DNA from 3 places in the Paenibacillus sp. FW126-R14 genome. Region 3 is predicted to be linked to each of the others. Evidence: a T-box and tRNA genes for the amino acid it is inferred to sense, from the RefSeq annotation. Region 3 holds a T-box; the other regions hold tRNA genes.
The links. The T-box of region 3 lies ahead of AC3WRW_RS13330 (arginine--tRNA ligase). A T-box ahead of a tRNA ligase gene usually reads a tRNA of that ligase, here a tRNA-Arg.
Positions count from the first base shown of each region.

Region 1: it has a tRNA-Arg gene. The T-box ahead of AC3WRW_RS13330 (arginine--tRNA ligase) is inferred to sense a tRNA for this amino acid. The anticodon was not compared.
Region 2: it has a tRNA-Arg gene. The T-box ahead of AC3WRW_RS13330 (arginine--tRNA ligase) is inferred to sense a tRNA for this amino acid. The anticodon was not compared.

Region 1 covers NZ_JBYTBS010000039.1:24,395-29,352, forward strand. The annotation lists gene AC3WRW_RS22005 (stalk domain-containing protein) at 1-278, shown strand, start outside; gene clpP (ATP-dependent Clp endopeptidase proteolytic subunit ClpP) at 739-1,320, opposite strand; tRNA gene AC3WRW_RS22015 (tRNA-Arg) at 1,469-1,540, opposite strand; gene AC3WRW_RS22020 (sugar-binding transcriptional regulator) at 1,775-2,797, shown strand; gene gap (type I glyceraldehyde-3-phosphate dehydrogenase) at 2,876-3,880, shown strand; gene AC3WRW_RS22030 (phosphoglycerate kinase) at 4,018-4,958, shown strand, end outside.
Region 2 covers NZ_JBYTBS010000010.1:149,815-154,772, forward strand. The annotation lists gene ychF (redox-regulated ATPase YchF) at 1-364, opposite strand, end outside; gene AC3WRW_RS10020 (PilZ domain-containing protein) at 443-1,186, opposite strand; cyclic di-GMP riboswitch class I at 1,278-1,364, opposite strand; gene tadA (tRNA adenosine(34) deaminase TadA) at 1,624-2,100, shown strand; tRNA gene AC3WRW_RS10030 (tRNA-Arg) at 2,200-2,273, shown strand; gene AC3WRW_RS10035 (fibronectin type III domain-containing protein) at 3,285-4,337, shown strand; partial or broken gene AC3WRW_RS10040 (helix-turn-helix domain-containing protein) at 4,798-4,958, shown strand, end outside.
Region 3 covers NZ_JBYTBS010000017.1:28,326-33,283, reverse strand. The annotation lists gene AC3WRW_RS13340 (efflux RND transporter permease subunit) at 1-397, shown strand, start outside; gene AC3WRW_RS13335 (EamA family transporter) at 491-1,357, shown strand; T-box leader at 1,406-1,626, shown strand; gene AC3WRW_RS13330 (arginine--tRNA ligase) at 1,681-3,567, shown strand; gene AC3WRW_RS13325 (hypothetical protein) at 3,686-3,847, shown strand; gene AC3WRW_RS13320 (hypothetical protein) at 3,904-4,053, shown strand; gene AC3WRW_RS13315 (hypothetical protein) at 4,144-4,776, shown strand; gene AC3WRW_RS13310 (sulfite exporter TauE/SafE family protein) at 4,881-4,958, opposite strand, start outside.

The DNA of each region.
Region 1 (4,958 bases), on a different contig from region 3:
GCGGGAATTACGGCGTCGTGTATAAAATCCATGCGGATAAGCCGCGCAAAATGGCGGTTATGATTATGGCCAAAGGCGGCGTGTTCAAAGGGCCGTTCAAAATTAACGGCGAAATCATTCCGGTTCCGTATTCCGGCGTAATTACAGCCTTCGACGGCATGGAAGTGCTGGCTCGTACGACAGGCACGGAGGACGCGCTGGACATCGAGTTCACGCCTCCGGCGGGCTCGGCGTTCCCGATTGACTTGATTTTCTATCCGTTGGATGAGAAAAAGTAACAGATGATAAGAGCTTTGGAGACCCTTATGTGCGAAATCGGAAGATTTTCGGGCTGACAGGAGTCTTCGAGGCTCTTATTCATTGGCAGAGGTCTGATGTCTGAGCGGCAGCATTCACAGAAACATTCACCGAAGCAACCGCCGATTCTAATGGACACCATCGCCCTTATATCGGCAAATTCGGAGCTATTTCAGATTAATCGGACTTTACAGCTGTTATTTGCCGTTTACCCAGTCGATTCCTACTTGGAATCGGTGAATAGCGGCTTTGGTGTCCGTTTGAATTTCAACTCCCGCAATTCAAAGAATAACGACTGCTGAGTCCGACAGCTGGACAAACGGGGCCGATTACGTCGGCAAGACTTGGCACTTGGCAGCGGGGATAGCCCTCTGAATGCAAAAAAACCAGCCGCTAGGCCGCTCGTAGAGCAGTCCATGCAGGCTGGTTTTTTTTCGATGATTAGACGCGCTCGATCACTTTATCGATGAGTCCGTATTCGGCAGCTTCGGCAGCGCTCATGAAATTGTCGCGGTCGGTATCCTTTTCGATGCGCTCGAACGTTTGTCCAGTGCGCTCAGCAAGGATTTTGTTCAAGTTATCTCTCATTTTCAAAATGCGCTTCGCGCGAATTTCGATATCGGAGGCTTGACCTTCCGCACCGCCAAGCGGTTGGTGGATCATGACTTCGCTGTTCGGAAGCGCGTAGCGCTTGCCTTTGGCGCCTGCCGTCAAGAGGAATGCGCCCATGGAAGCGGCCATGCCCACGCAAATCGTGGAAACGTCCGGCTTGATGAACTGCATCGTGTCGTAGATCGCCATACCGGCTGTAATGGAACCGCCGGGGCTGTTAATGTATAGCGAGATATCTTTATCAGGATCTTGTGCGGCCAAGAAAAGTAGCTGAGCAATGATGGAGTTCGCGACAACATCGTTGACACCCGTGCCTAAGAAAATAATGCGGTCCTTCAGCAAGCGAGAGTAGATGTCATATCCTCTTTCACCGCGCGCGTCCTGTTCGACGACCATTGGGATAAAACTCATGAGAATGACCTCCTTGGGGTGGGTAGATGGTTTATTTACAGTATCTACAAGTATGATAACGAAAAAACCTCCGAAGGTCAAGAAAGGTCAAACTAACAACAAAAAAAATCAGTCGGATGACTGATTTCTCTTGCCTTCATGCTATTTACGCGCCCGAAAGGAATCGAACCTTTATCTCAGGCTTCGGAGGCCTACGTCATATCCATTGGACCACGGGCGCATGTCTTAAAAAAGCGAAGCAAGGGTTATTATATGTCACCTACGCATAAAAAGCAAGACTTAAACCCATACTGTACATTTTTCAGAAAATTGTATGAACAATTGTTGAATGTTAAGCCGGTATTGGTTATAATAAGCGTGTAAGGCCATTTTTTTTCACCTGGGTGGGACGTAAAATGTATACCCGGGACATTAAACGTCCAACACTGGATCAGGAGCGTCGAACGTCGATATTATGAGAGAAATTCTTGACATTCAGAAAAAGCTCTTGCCGGATCTTATGGACATCATGAAGAAGCGGTACTCGATCCTGCATCATATTTTGGTCTCCGGTGTTGTCGGACGCCGAACGCTGGCCTCTTCGCTCGATATGACGGAGCGGGTGCTTCGCGGTGAGGTCGACTTCCTTAAGGAGCACGGGCTGCTGGAATCGGATGCCTCAGGGATGAAGATCAGCGAGTCCGGCCGTCAACTGCTCGAAGATATGCTTCCGATCATTAAGATCGCTTTCGGATTGACGGACTTGGAAGAAAGCATCGCGAAAGCTTACGGTCTTTCGCAAGTCATTGTGGTTCCAGGCGATACGGACACTTCGGTCTTTGCGAAGAAGGAGCTCGGACGCGCAGGAGCGGCGGCTTTGCGCAAATATGTAGCCAAAGGCGACATTATTGCGGTGACCGGCGGCTCAACGATGGCGCAGATTGCGAATAACCTCACGATATCGTCTTCCATGAAAGGCAATTGGTTCGTACCGGCCCGAGGCGGACTTGGCGAAAGCGTGGATATGCAGGCGAACACCATCGCATCCATTATGGCCAAGAAGACAGGCGGGAAATACAGACTGCTGCATGTGCCGGACCATTTGGGCGAGGAAGCTTACCAAACGCTCATCCAAGATCCGCAGATACAGGAAGTTGTTGACGCCGTGCGCAGTTGTCGCATCGTTGTTCACGGTATCGGAGATGCTATGGTCATGGCTCGCAGACGTAAAGTGGATGGGGAAACGACGCGCAGCTTGCAAGCTGACGGAGCTCTCGCAGAGGCTTTCGGGTATTATTTTGACCGCCAAGGAAATGTCGTGCACAAGATGCCGACAGTCGGACTGCGGCTCGAGGATCTGCAGCATACGGAAGTCGTGATTGGCGTAGCAGGCGGTAAAAGCAAGGGTGAAGCGATCGCTTCCGTGCTCAGGCATGGTCAGGAAGATGTGCTTGTGACGGATGAAGCGGCAGCTATCGAAATTATGAAACATGTGTAAGAAGACATCATAACGTATGCTTTAATCGGCTGCGTTTTGAAATAAATAAATCTTTGTTAATCTTAGGAGGAATTCGCTATGGTAAAAGTAGGTATTAACGGTTTCGGACGTATTGGTCGTAACGTGTTTCGCGCAGCTTTGAACAGCTCAGAAGTACAAATCGTTGCAGTAAACGATTTGACTGACGTTAAAACATTGGCTCACTTGCTGAAATATGACACAACTCACGGTAAACTAGACGCTACAGTTGAAGCTGGCGAAGGCGAACTGATCGTTAACGGTCGTTCCATCAAGGTTTTTGCTGAGCGTGACCCTGGGAACCTGCCATGGGCATCTGTAGGCGCTGAAATCGTTGTTGAATCCACTGGTATTTTCACAGCGAAAGACAAAGCATCCCTTCACTTGAAAGGCGGAGCTAAAAAAGTTATCATTTCCGCTCCGGCTACTGACGAAGATATCACAGTTGTACTTGGCGTTAACGAAGATAAATACGATCCGGCAGCTCACACAATCATCTCCAACGCATCTTGTACGACAAACTGCTTGGCTCCTTTCGCGAAAGTTATCAACGATAGCTTCGGAATCGTAAAAGGTATGATGACAACTGTTCACTCCTACACAAATGACCAATCCGTGCTTGACGTTCCTCACAAAGACCTTCGTCGTGCTCGTGCAGCAGCTGAGAACATCATTCCTTCCAGCACTGGCGCAGCAAAAGCAATCGGTCTTGTTCTTCCTGAACTTAAAGGCAAATTGAACGGTATGGCTATGCGTGTTCCTACACCTAACGTATCCGTAACGGATTTGGTTGTTGAACTTAAAGTTAACGTAACAGTTGACGAAGTTAACGCTGCTCTGAAACAAGCTTCCGAAGGCCCGCTTAAAGGCATTCTGAACTACACAGAAGCTCCTCTTGTATCCAGCGACTTCAATGGCGACCCAGCATCCTCCACAATCGATGCTTTGTCCACAATGGTAGTTGGCGACAACATGCTGAAAGTGGTTTCCTGGTACGACAACGAGTGGGGCTACTCCAACCGTGTAGTTGACTTGGCTGCTTTCATCGCGAAAAAAGGTCTGTAATTTCATAAATCACACACTAACAACCACATGAAGAGGAGAAGCGATTCTCCTCTTTATGTGCGATTGTCCCCCATATAAGGTTCATAGGAAGCAGAAAGTACGGAAGTAAACCATACACGTTCAGGAGGCTTTGACTTATGAGTAAGAAAAGTGTTCGCGATGTTGAAGTAGCTGGTAAAAGAGTATTCGTCCGCGTTGATTTCAACGTGCCTGTAGAAAATGGTCAAATTACGGACGATACACGAATCAGAGAAACGCTCCCTACGATTAAATTCTTGGTTGAGCAAGGAGCTAAAGTTATTCTTGCTGCCCATTTTGGACGTCCAAACGGACAAGTGGTTGAAGAACTGCGTTTAACGCCAGTTGCTGCGAAATTGGCTGAGCTGCTTGGCCAAAACGTGATCAAAGCGGATCAATCCGTTGGTGAAATCGTGAAAGCGCAAGTGGATGCGCTTGAAAATGGCGAGGTTCTCTTGCTTGAAAACGTTCGTTTCAACGAAGGCGAAGAGAAGAACGATCCTGAATTGGCAAAAGCTTTCGCTGATCTGGCTGATCTGTTCGTGAACGATGCATTCGGCGCCGCTCACCGTGCGCACGCTTCCACAGCAGGCATCGCGGCTTACATCCCGGCTGTTTCCGGCCTTTTGATGGAGAAAGAGCTTGATGTTCTGGGCAAAGCGCTGAACAACCCTGAGCGTCCTTTCACAGCGATCGTCGGCGGATCCAAAGTGAAAGACAAAATCGCTGTCATTGAAAACCTCCTGAACATTGCAGACAACGTCTTGATTGGCGGCGGTCTGTCCTATACATTCTTGAAAGCACAAGGCTATGAAATCGGTAAATCGCTTCTGGACAATTCGAAGCTTGATTTAGCGCTTAGCTTTATTGCGAAAGCCAAAGAAAAAGGCGTTAACTTCCTGCTTCCTGTAGATATCGTGGTTACGGATAAATTCAGCGCAGATGCGAACACGCAGATTGTTGATATCGATAGCATCCCGGCAGATTGGGAAGGCATTGACATCGGACCGAAAACACGTGCGCTTTACGCAGACGTTATCGCGAAATCCAAACTGGTTGT
Region 2 (4,958 bases), on a different contig from region 3:
TCGGATCCACTTTACCGGATACGTGGGTAATATTATCATCCTCAAAACAACGGACAACATGCACGATCGCATCCACTTCACGAATGTGAGCCAAAAATTTATTTCCAAGCCCTTCGCCTTTGCTCGCACCCTTTACCAAACCCGCAATATCAACGAATTCAAAGGCTGTCGGGACAATGCTTTTAGGGACAATCATCTCTACCAGCTTGTGCAATCTCTCGTCCGGTACTTCAACTACCCCGACATTCGGATCTATCGTACAGAACGGATAGTTCGCAGATTCTGCCCCCGCCTGTGTAATTGCATTAAACAATGTCGATTTTCCTACGTTCGGTAGACCGACGATACCTGCTTTCAAAGCCATTGTAGTTACAACTCCTTAATTTTCGAAAATCATCCTTCTTATTATATAGTACTTGGAACGCAAAAAAAAGCCTGAAGGCTACTGATTAGCCGCAGACTTTTTTTCCAGCGCTTTTTTCGTTTCATTTTCCCGCTTCTGGACGAAGTAGGTTTCGATCTGATTTTTTAAAATAAAGCCGCGCAGCGCGTTCGTTTTCTGTTCCGGTATGGCGGTAAAGCTTGCCCCGTAGTAATAGCCTTCATTCGTTTTTTCCTGCCGGACAATTTCCATTGTACATGGCACCAAAAAGCCCAAAATCAACTCCACTTCAAGCTGGGAATGCTTTTGTATGACCTTTTCAAGCATAGCATTCTCATTGATTGTGAAACCTAGGCCGTTGACGGATATATTTTTGATAGAGAACCGGATTGGATCATCGAATTGATGCTTATTTCGCTTATTTTTGTCTTGAAGTCCGAAAAGCAGCCCCTCATTCTTCACATCCACGCGAGGGAACTCCCTTTTCTCCGTAAACTTCCTGCGGTTTTCAGGCGGATTCAGGACAATGAGAGAGCCCTGCTCCTTGGCCACGACCGTTGTCTCCATGACAAACAGCCCGGACCTCGTATACACGGTCATTTTACATTTATCGCCCAGCGCAAAATTATCATATTCCGGCAGCTCCACCTCGATAATATCGCCGAGCGCATAAGTAAGCACGCCTGTGGCTACGAAATCGTCCTTGCTCAGCATCGCCTTGCTTTCAATCATGACTTCAGCATCGTACCCTTCTTTGCTGCCGTAAAACTTCATAGCTTTCTGCCTGCTCGCCATTTTGTTCATCAACACCTTCCTCCGTGCTCCGTATATAAAAAATAGACTGCCCCTTTACCGCGGGAACAGCCTATTACCTCAACCCAAAAAAGCATCGATTTTCGGTAACCAGGCTGTCATAGTTCCATGGAACGGTAGACCCTCAGCTTTGCGTCCTTGCCTTTCGGCAAGTTTGCCATTATCGAACCCTGCAAATGAAATTTATACATATCTCGTTCTTTATGGTCTAAAAGACCTACGTTATCTCTCATTATACGGATGGCTGATCTTATTATCAACTAAATCCCTTGCATACGGATTGTATTTGTTGTATGAATGTTAAAAGAATTACATATCCACAACTTTTTAAGTTATACACATTGTTATCCACAGGTTGTTAACAACGAATATTTGTTCGATTCTTTGTACACATGTGGATAAGATTATTTTTAGCGAGGTGTCCCCCTGTGGATGAACATAATGAGCATAATGAACATATTCTCTGGATGAAAGCAGCTATTGAAGAAGCACGCAAAGCCGAAGCCATTCGCGAGGTGCCCATCGGCGCCGTTGTTGTCCATCAAGGTCAAATTATCGGCCGCGGCTACAATCTTCGCGAAACCACGCTGGATCCTCTGGCTCATGCTGAAATGATTGCCATTAAGCAGGCTAGCGAGCACCTGCAAGCTTGGCGTTTGCTCGATTGCAAGCTCTACGTCACGCTGGAGCCTTGTCCGATGTGTGCGGGAGCCATCGTCCAAGCGCGGGTTCCGCAGGTGATCTACGGTACGACCGATCCCAAAGCCGGCTGCGCGGGAACGCTGATGAACCTGCTGCAGGAGGACCGGTTCAATCACCGGGTCGATGTGGTCAGCGGCGTGCTGCAGGCGGAGTGCGCTACTATGCTGACGCAGTTTTTCCGCAAGCTGCGGGGGAAGGAGTAGGCGCTCCCGCGAGAATATTTTTTAGCGGCACTAGATTTACACGCTGCCGCCCAAAAGGTTGCACCGCACAAGGCTTCGTGCTATCATAATCCTTGCTATGCGCCCGTAGCTCAGCAGGATAGAGCAACAGTTTCCTAAACTGTAGGCCGGATGTTCGAATCATCTCGGGCGCGTTTGCTTAGAAATCCGCGGTAGGTCAACGTTTAGCTAACATTGAGCTCAGCGGAAGGAGAACGTAAGGCATACAGTCTGTACACGAAAATTTGCGGAACTATATGCCGGAAATTCACCGTTTAAATACCCGTTTCATGTGACCCTTTACGGAATAACGTAAGGGGGTTTTCGTTATGAGTAATGTTGATCCGCGGAAAGGTAAATCAATCGCTAGTGGATGCCGAAATGTGGACGTAGTGCCTTCGTATGGTCTTGAAAGTGCGTTCCATTTGTTTTGATGTTGCTAAGAAGGCGGAGGGCATGCGCGAGAGAACGTTGGGGAGTTATGTATTATACTGGGGTTATTTTCGCGAATGGATCGGTCAAACTTGTCCACAACTAGTGGATATTGGCGCGATCACAACCGAAGTTGTCCGCGATTACGTTAGATTTATGAGCACTAAGCTTAGACGCGATATAGAGGACGCTCCCAACTTGTCGCCTTACACTATTGCGTTTCAGCTGCGAGATTTGAGGACCATATTTAACTTTTTGTTTTTGGCACGTGAAAAGAAGTTCATATCAATCCAGTCAAGAACGTTAAACAGCCGTGCTTTGATCACAAAGAGTAAGCGACGCTCAGTCCGGATCAGCTTAAACAGTTACTTGCGGCAATTGATACAAGCACGTTTGCTGGGTTTCGCGATAGGACATGCCTACTTCTGATTGCAGACGGCGGTTTTCGTATACTCGAGGCACTACGCTTTGAACTCTTCGCGGCCGCATTATCGCAGGCGACCGTCACAATGAGTGCGTGCGGTAACCTCGAAAATGGCGGCATTATACGCGAATAATGCGGGGAAATCGTGAGGATTGGCGACTTTGCTTCGCGCGTAGTATGTACGAGCTACGTGAAATTAACTAATAAAATACATATATTATATTATTTTACTGTAAATGTTTAGACATATTATGTTTAATAACGTAAAATTCACCGAGTAACTTATTTTTAGAAAAAGGTGGAATTTACTTTGAAAAACAGATTGAGAATTGCAATTTTTCTTTTAGTAATTTCATTGTTATTACCTGTAGTAAGTGCTAAAGCGGCAACTAACTACACGGGCGGTCTACTTGATGGGAAACCAGGGAAGGTTATGAACACCTCAGATCTTGAGGAGCCTGTAGTAGGATACGTTGTGAAAGAAGCAAAGTATAACGCTGCTTCCGAATCAACTACATTGCTGACGGATAACAACGAATCAACACTAAATAGAATTATGGGCTATGGAATTAATAAAAGCATGGTTCTTTACAAATTGGACGCGGATGCTGAGTTGACGTCATTCCGTTTAAAGTCATCTTTAGGTACAAACGTCTCGATGATGCTTTTTAAAAGTGATGGTAGCTACTTAGGAAACTACATAGACAGTGGTCACACAACTGATGGCCGATTACTTACTCTTTCCACAAAAAAACAAGGTGTCCGCTATGTAGCTCTTGTGAGTAGAAATTATGGGCAAGAAGACGATGTTTTTGAATTTAACGTCTACGGTACATTAGCTATTCCAGTCGACACTACGCCGCCAATAGCACCACTCGGACTTAATGCAACTGCTGGCAATACTCAAGTAAGTTTATCATGGACAGCTAATGCGGAACCCGACATTTCGAGTTACAAGATATATAAAGACGGAATTCTCCTTACTACAGTAGCAACAAATAACTTTCTTGTTACAAATCTAACGAATGGTACGCTATATACGTTTCAAATAAGTGCGGTAGATACTGCCGGTAATGAATCCGTAAAAAGTAATGTTGCATCCGCGACTCCAACGGCACCCGTAACAGCCGGACGAGCCCTACTCGTTGTCACGTTAACTAGCGGACTCGAAAAGGAGTATGATCTCCCTATGACGGACGTTAACGCGTTTATCGCGTGGTATAATGGACGTGCGACAGGTACTGGATCGGAAATATACACGTTTAATAAAACGTATAACCTTGCGAAGTTTATCAGCCGCAAAGATTATGTCGCGTTCGATAAAATTGAAACGTTCGAAGTTAACGAATATAATCCAAATTAATATAACGAAAAATAAACGTCAGTGTAACGGAGTGATTCCGCTGCGACTGGCGTTTATTTTATATTTAGTCCTTTAAGAACTCTTTGTCTAATAATATGTAATATAATTCCCCGTCATAACCGAGTGCAACTAATCGTTCCTCATAATCGAAAAACACATCTTGAATGTCTTCCATTTCTTTGACGCTAAATTCTAACGTATTTTGTTAATCATCTGATTGCTCATACTAAGTCTCCTCATTAGTTAACTTTTCGCGCTCTATGGTAATTAGACGTGTTGCCTTTACTCTGTTGAGACGGTAATTATAGGTAATGACATCAGTCACTTTAGGCACTTTCATACGACGACGTCGTCGCTTTTATCGCTTGCCCTTCGCCCACACTACGCGTATAATTACGAATATACGTTCGAACAATATTCCCAGAGGTTGATACGTTATGAATGCAGCGCCCCCAATTCATTGACTATCCGTTCTAATTTAAAACCACTTATAGACGCTCGTAACCTGTCCATACGTCAAGTCGCACAAGATATCGATTACCGATCCGAATCCGTTCGTCAACTATATTAATGATGAAATGGAACGCTATCCGCGTGAGCTTCTAGCGAAACTTTGCGCAT
Region 3 (4,958 bases):
GCCGCTCGCTGCTATTGGAGGATTACTTAGCCTCTTCGTCACCGGAGAATCACTCAACGTCACTTCCTTAATCGGGTTTCTTATGCTAATCGGTATCGTCGTGACCAATGCCATTGTTCTCATCGACAGGGTCCAACAGCTTGTTCTACAGGGGCAGCCGCTGCGTCAATCGTTGATTGAAGCGGGAATGACACGCCTGAGACCTATCATTATGACCGCAGGGGCGACCATTATGGCTTTGATGCCACTCGCTCTAGGTCTATCTAAGGGGATGATCGTTTCGAAGGGCTTAGCCGTTGTTGTTATTGGGGGATTAAGCACTTCGACACTGCTCACACTTGTCGTTGTTCCTATTATGTATGAATGGATTTATTCCATTAAAAGAAGGAATGTTTGAGCGGCTTTTGCTGCAACCAAGTGTTGTCCAATAGTCATTAATGTGGTAAAATAACCCGATCTTTGCATGCGAAAGAAAGGGGTAGCTGTACGAATGTGGCTCATGTATTCCGTACTTGCGGCTTTCAGTTTCGGGCTGCGGGGCATTCTGTATCACTGGACCAGCCAGCAATCGCTAAATCGAAATGTGCTGCTATGCGGCACATTTTTCATGGGGGCGTTGATTAGCGGCATCTGCGCGATAGTGCTCCATCAAGCTTGGAGTGTGACTGCCCTGATCGGCTGTCAAATGGGACTGTTTTCCTTCGGGGCCAATGCCAGCATGTTCAAAGGCTTTGCCGTAGGCAAAGCGTCGCTGGTCGCCATTCTCACCGGTTTGCCGTCTGTCGTTGTGGTGTTCGTCGCGTTTTTGGTTTGGGATGAACGATTAAATACGATGCAGTTCTTGGCCTTTTTCATTATTGTTATCGGGATTCTCGTCGTTCGCTATTCCAATGATATTACGCTGAAAAACTTGCAAGGCGCGGGGTGGGGAGCGCTGGCTATGATTCTATTTGCGGGAAACGATTTGACCGGTAAATGGACGACGTTAGTTTCAGCTCCGTTATTTCCGACGTTGTTCTGCATGTTCGCTACAGGAACCGTCTGTTTCGGCCTATGGTGGTTGAAAGATCAGAAGCAGGGGGAAAATCAACAGGCTGCCAAAGGAAATTGGACGGAACGCCGGACTTTTCTGTTTGGCATGATCGTCGGGATTACGAATGTGGTCGGCATGATTTTCATTCTTCATGGTTTTGATCATGGCAAAGCAGGCTTAGTTTCTGCAGTTGTGGCACTGAACGTGTTGATTGTACTTCTGTACACGCGGTTTGTTTTGAAGGATAAATTTTCGAGGATGGAGCAATCTGGACTGGCTTTGGCGTTCATCGGCATTCTGATGATGAAACTGGTTGCCTCTTGACAATAGAGTCATATTGCAGTAATATTCAGTCAATTCATAACTTGATAGGTAACATTGATGAACAGGAAAGTAGTTCTTGACGGACAGTCGCAGCGAGCCGGGATTGGTGGGAACCGGTACGAATGTCGGGAGCGAAGCGGACCTGGGAAATGGTCTTCCGAACCGAGGTGTAGGGAGATCCGGCATACGCCGTTATCGTTGGAGGGGTTAAATCTGCTGATTTAACACTTAGAGTGGTACCGCGGGAATGAACAGCTCTCGTCTCTTATTTAGAGACGGGGGCTTTTTTGCATGCTATTTAAGTCATTAGGGAGGAAAATATGATGATTCATCAGCTTTTAACCGCAGAAATCGAGAAGCATGTCGAGGCCATGTTTCAAGAGTCCGGGATCGAGCGTCCGGTTCATTTAAAAATTGTAACCGAGCATCCGGCGCATCCGGAGCACGGGGATTACAGCACGAATATCGCGATGCAGCTTGCCAAAATATGGCGAAAATCCCCTTTGCAGATCGCCGGGGAGCTGCAAAGCCGCATCGAGCAGAATGGGCGCGTACAGGGACTTTTCAGCAAAGTGGCTGCCGTAGCGCCGGGCTTTTTGAATTTTTATATCGATTGGGAAGCATGGGCTTCGGGTGCTTATTCTACATCTGGTGAACGCGCGAATCCCGGCAAGGGAACTAAAGTGCTGGTGGAGCACACCTCCATTAATCCCAATAAAGCGGCGCATGTTGGCCACTTGAGAAATTCTTGTATCGGGGATTCGCTGGCTCGCATGCTGTCGCATGCCGGATACGAGGTGGAGGTTCATAATTATATTGACGACCTTGGGAATCAATTGGCAGATACGGTAGTAGGTATGCTTCATACGCAAACAGAGGGGAGTTTTCCGCGATTTGGAGATTTTTGCTGGGAAACTTACGCGAAGGTGAATCAAGCCTATAAAGCGCAGCCGGAGCTTGCCGAACAGCGTTCAGTGGTTCTTCATGCGATTGAGAGCGGGACTTCGAATCTTGCGTGGATCGGCGCTTTGGTGGCGGAGCGAATCGTAAACGAGCAGTTGGACGAAATGAAACAGTTCGGCATCTCCTATGATGTGCTGGTATGGGAAAGCAGCATTGTGCGAGCGGGATTTTGGGATACAACCTTTGAACTGTTAAGCAAAACAGAGATGTTCCATAAGGTGACAGAGGGGAAATTAGCAGGCTGCTGGGTGCTGAAAAATCTGGATGAAGCGGGGGAAGCCGCCGCAGACAATCAGGAATATCAAGGGGATAAAGTGCTCGTTCGCTCTAATGGCATCCTGACCTACACGGCGAAGGATATCGCCTATCATTTGTGGAAATTCGGTTTGCTGCAAAATGATTTCGTTTATAAAAAATGGGAGGACCGACTGTGGTCTACGGCTGCCCAAGGCACGAAGAAAGCGATCGGGCACGCCGATATGGTCATTAATGTGATTGATTATCGCCAGCAGTATCCCCAAGAGATGGTGAAACTGGCGCTGGAGGTTCTCGGGTACGATCAGCAAGCGAGCCAGCTTAAGCATGTGAGCTATGGCGTTGTTTCCTTGAGTCCCGGCACGGCGGCAGGTCTGGGCCTGGATACCTCCGAAGGCAAAAGCTCCTATGCGATGTCAGGCCGTCAAGGCGTCGGGATTAAGGTCGCAGATTTGCTTGATCGCATGGAAAGCGTCATTGCAGCCAAGCGCTCAAGGAAAGCGGGAATATCCAGCAGAGCCATCGCCGCGGCTGCGATCCGGTACTATTTGCTGAAATATCAACTGCAGACGGAAGTGATTTTCGATTTAGAGCAAGCAACGGAAGTGACGGGAAATACAGGGGTATATTTGCTCTATGCATATACAAGAGCGAACAGCATTTTGGATAAAGCGAAGAAAGATGCTCGTGTGCAAACATTGGAAGCCAAGTTCACAGGCAGTCTGCTGGAAGTTCAGGAGTACCATTTGCTCAGACATCTCGCTTACTGGCCCGAGACATTGGAGAATGCAACATCGCAATTGACGCCTAGCTTGATTTGCAACTATGCATTTGAATTGGCATCGCTGTTCAATCATTTCTATAGCGCTTGCCCGGTCTTAAAAGGAAAAGATGAACGCGTGGCCCATCGCCTTTGGATCACACAAACGGTGAAGATTACCCTCCATCAAGCGCTTGAATTGCTTGGCATGCCGACGCCTAAACGACTATAAGCCGTTCATGTTGTTAATGTGTTCCCCCTTATGTACTAGCTGATACAACCGCATAATATCTTGCATATGTTAAAGCAATAGATGCGTTGTTATTGACTACGGACAAGGGGGACTCGCTGTGCTGCGATCAAAGGTGAAAACATACCGGTATCGCATCGGTAAAAAGAATGTGATCGTCATTCACATTTATCAAACGGCCCGGGCATCGGCAAAGATGGGCAATGTGCTGGCCAGCAACGCTTTAAATATTCAAATCTACAAAAAGGCTAAAAAACGCTGACTCCTTCCCATTGAAAGGATGAGCACGACCTGTTCATGGAGAGGGGGTGGTGATAGATGCAGCGCAAATCAAACAAAAAGTCCAGCTACAGCAATGGAAAAACGAAAGTGAGAGTGAGACAATCCGCAAGCGCGACCATCGGTCAAGGCGGCAACTCCATCTCGGTAAACGCTTCGGAAGTCGGTGTCGTCCGCATTCGTCCTTAAAAATACAACAATAGCTTTCTGAACTTGATCAAATGCGGTACAATAGGGGTATTCGTGCCAATATGAATGATTCAGGAGGCTTTCATTACAATGACAGAAAAAGAGATCGATACACAAACTGAAGAAAATAATGCTGCAAACCTCGAACAAGAGCAGGCCCAAATCATTATGAGTTGGTTTCAGCACATTAACGAAGTTATGAAATCGCAATTTCCGGAATATGAAGTCGAGGGACAAATTGGAAATAACCCGACCTATGGTCCGATGTTTGCTTTTACACTTAAATCAGAAGAGAAGTTCACTTCTTGTGGATTTTTCTTGAATGAAATTATGCGAAATTTCCAAACGAATCCCAATGCGGGACTCTGGCTGTCTTCCTTCTTTGTGGACTTGCTGAGAAGCCCGGAAAATCATCCGCTGCCTAATCCGCCGCAATCCGAAGACGAGGCGAAAGAGCTGCTGGATAAACATATTGTCCCTTACTGTGCGTCAGCCGTGCGTGAAGAGTTCCCGGACCAAAAGATCTACGTCGATCTGGAGCTTCATGAAGAACATGGACCGGTTCTGGAAGCCGGCTTCGTTGCCGTACAAGAAGGCAACAATACTTGTGCGCTGCCGCTGCAATATTTAATGACGTTATATTTATTGAATCGTGATCCAGCGGAGCCTCTGATTCAAGCGATGTACCGTTTGTACGAAGAAAATAAGTTAGGCGAATCCTAAACAAACCTTGCTTTCTACAAAAAAGAGCTATCCTACAGCCAATTTATGGCTTGCGCGATAGCTCTTTTTATTGGAGACATCCTCCCTTATTTCCCGGGATGTCTTCATATTAATTTAAGGCCGCTAATTAAAACCAAGCTTGCAATGATCGTTCGCAGGACGTTGGTGGGAGCTTTCGTTGC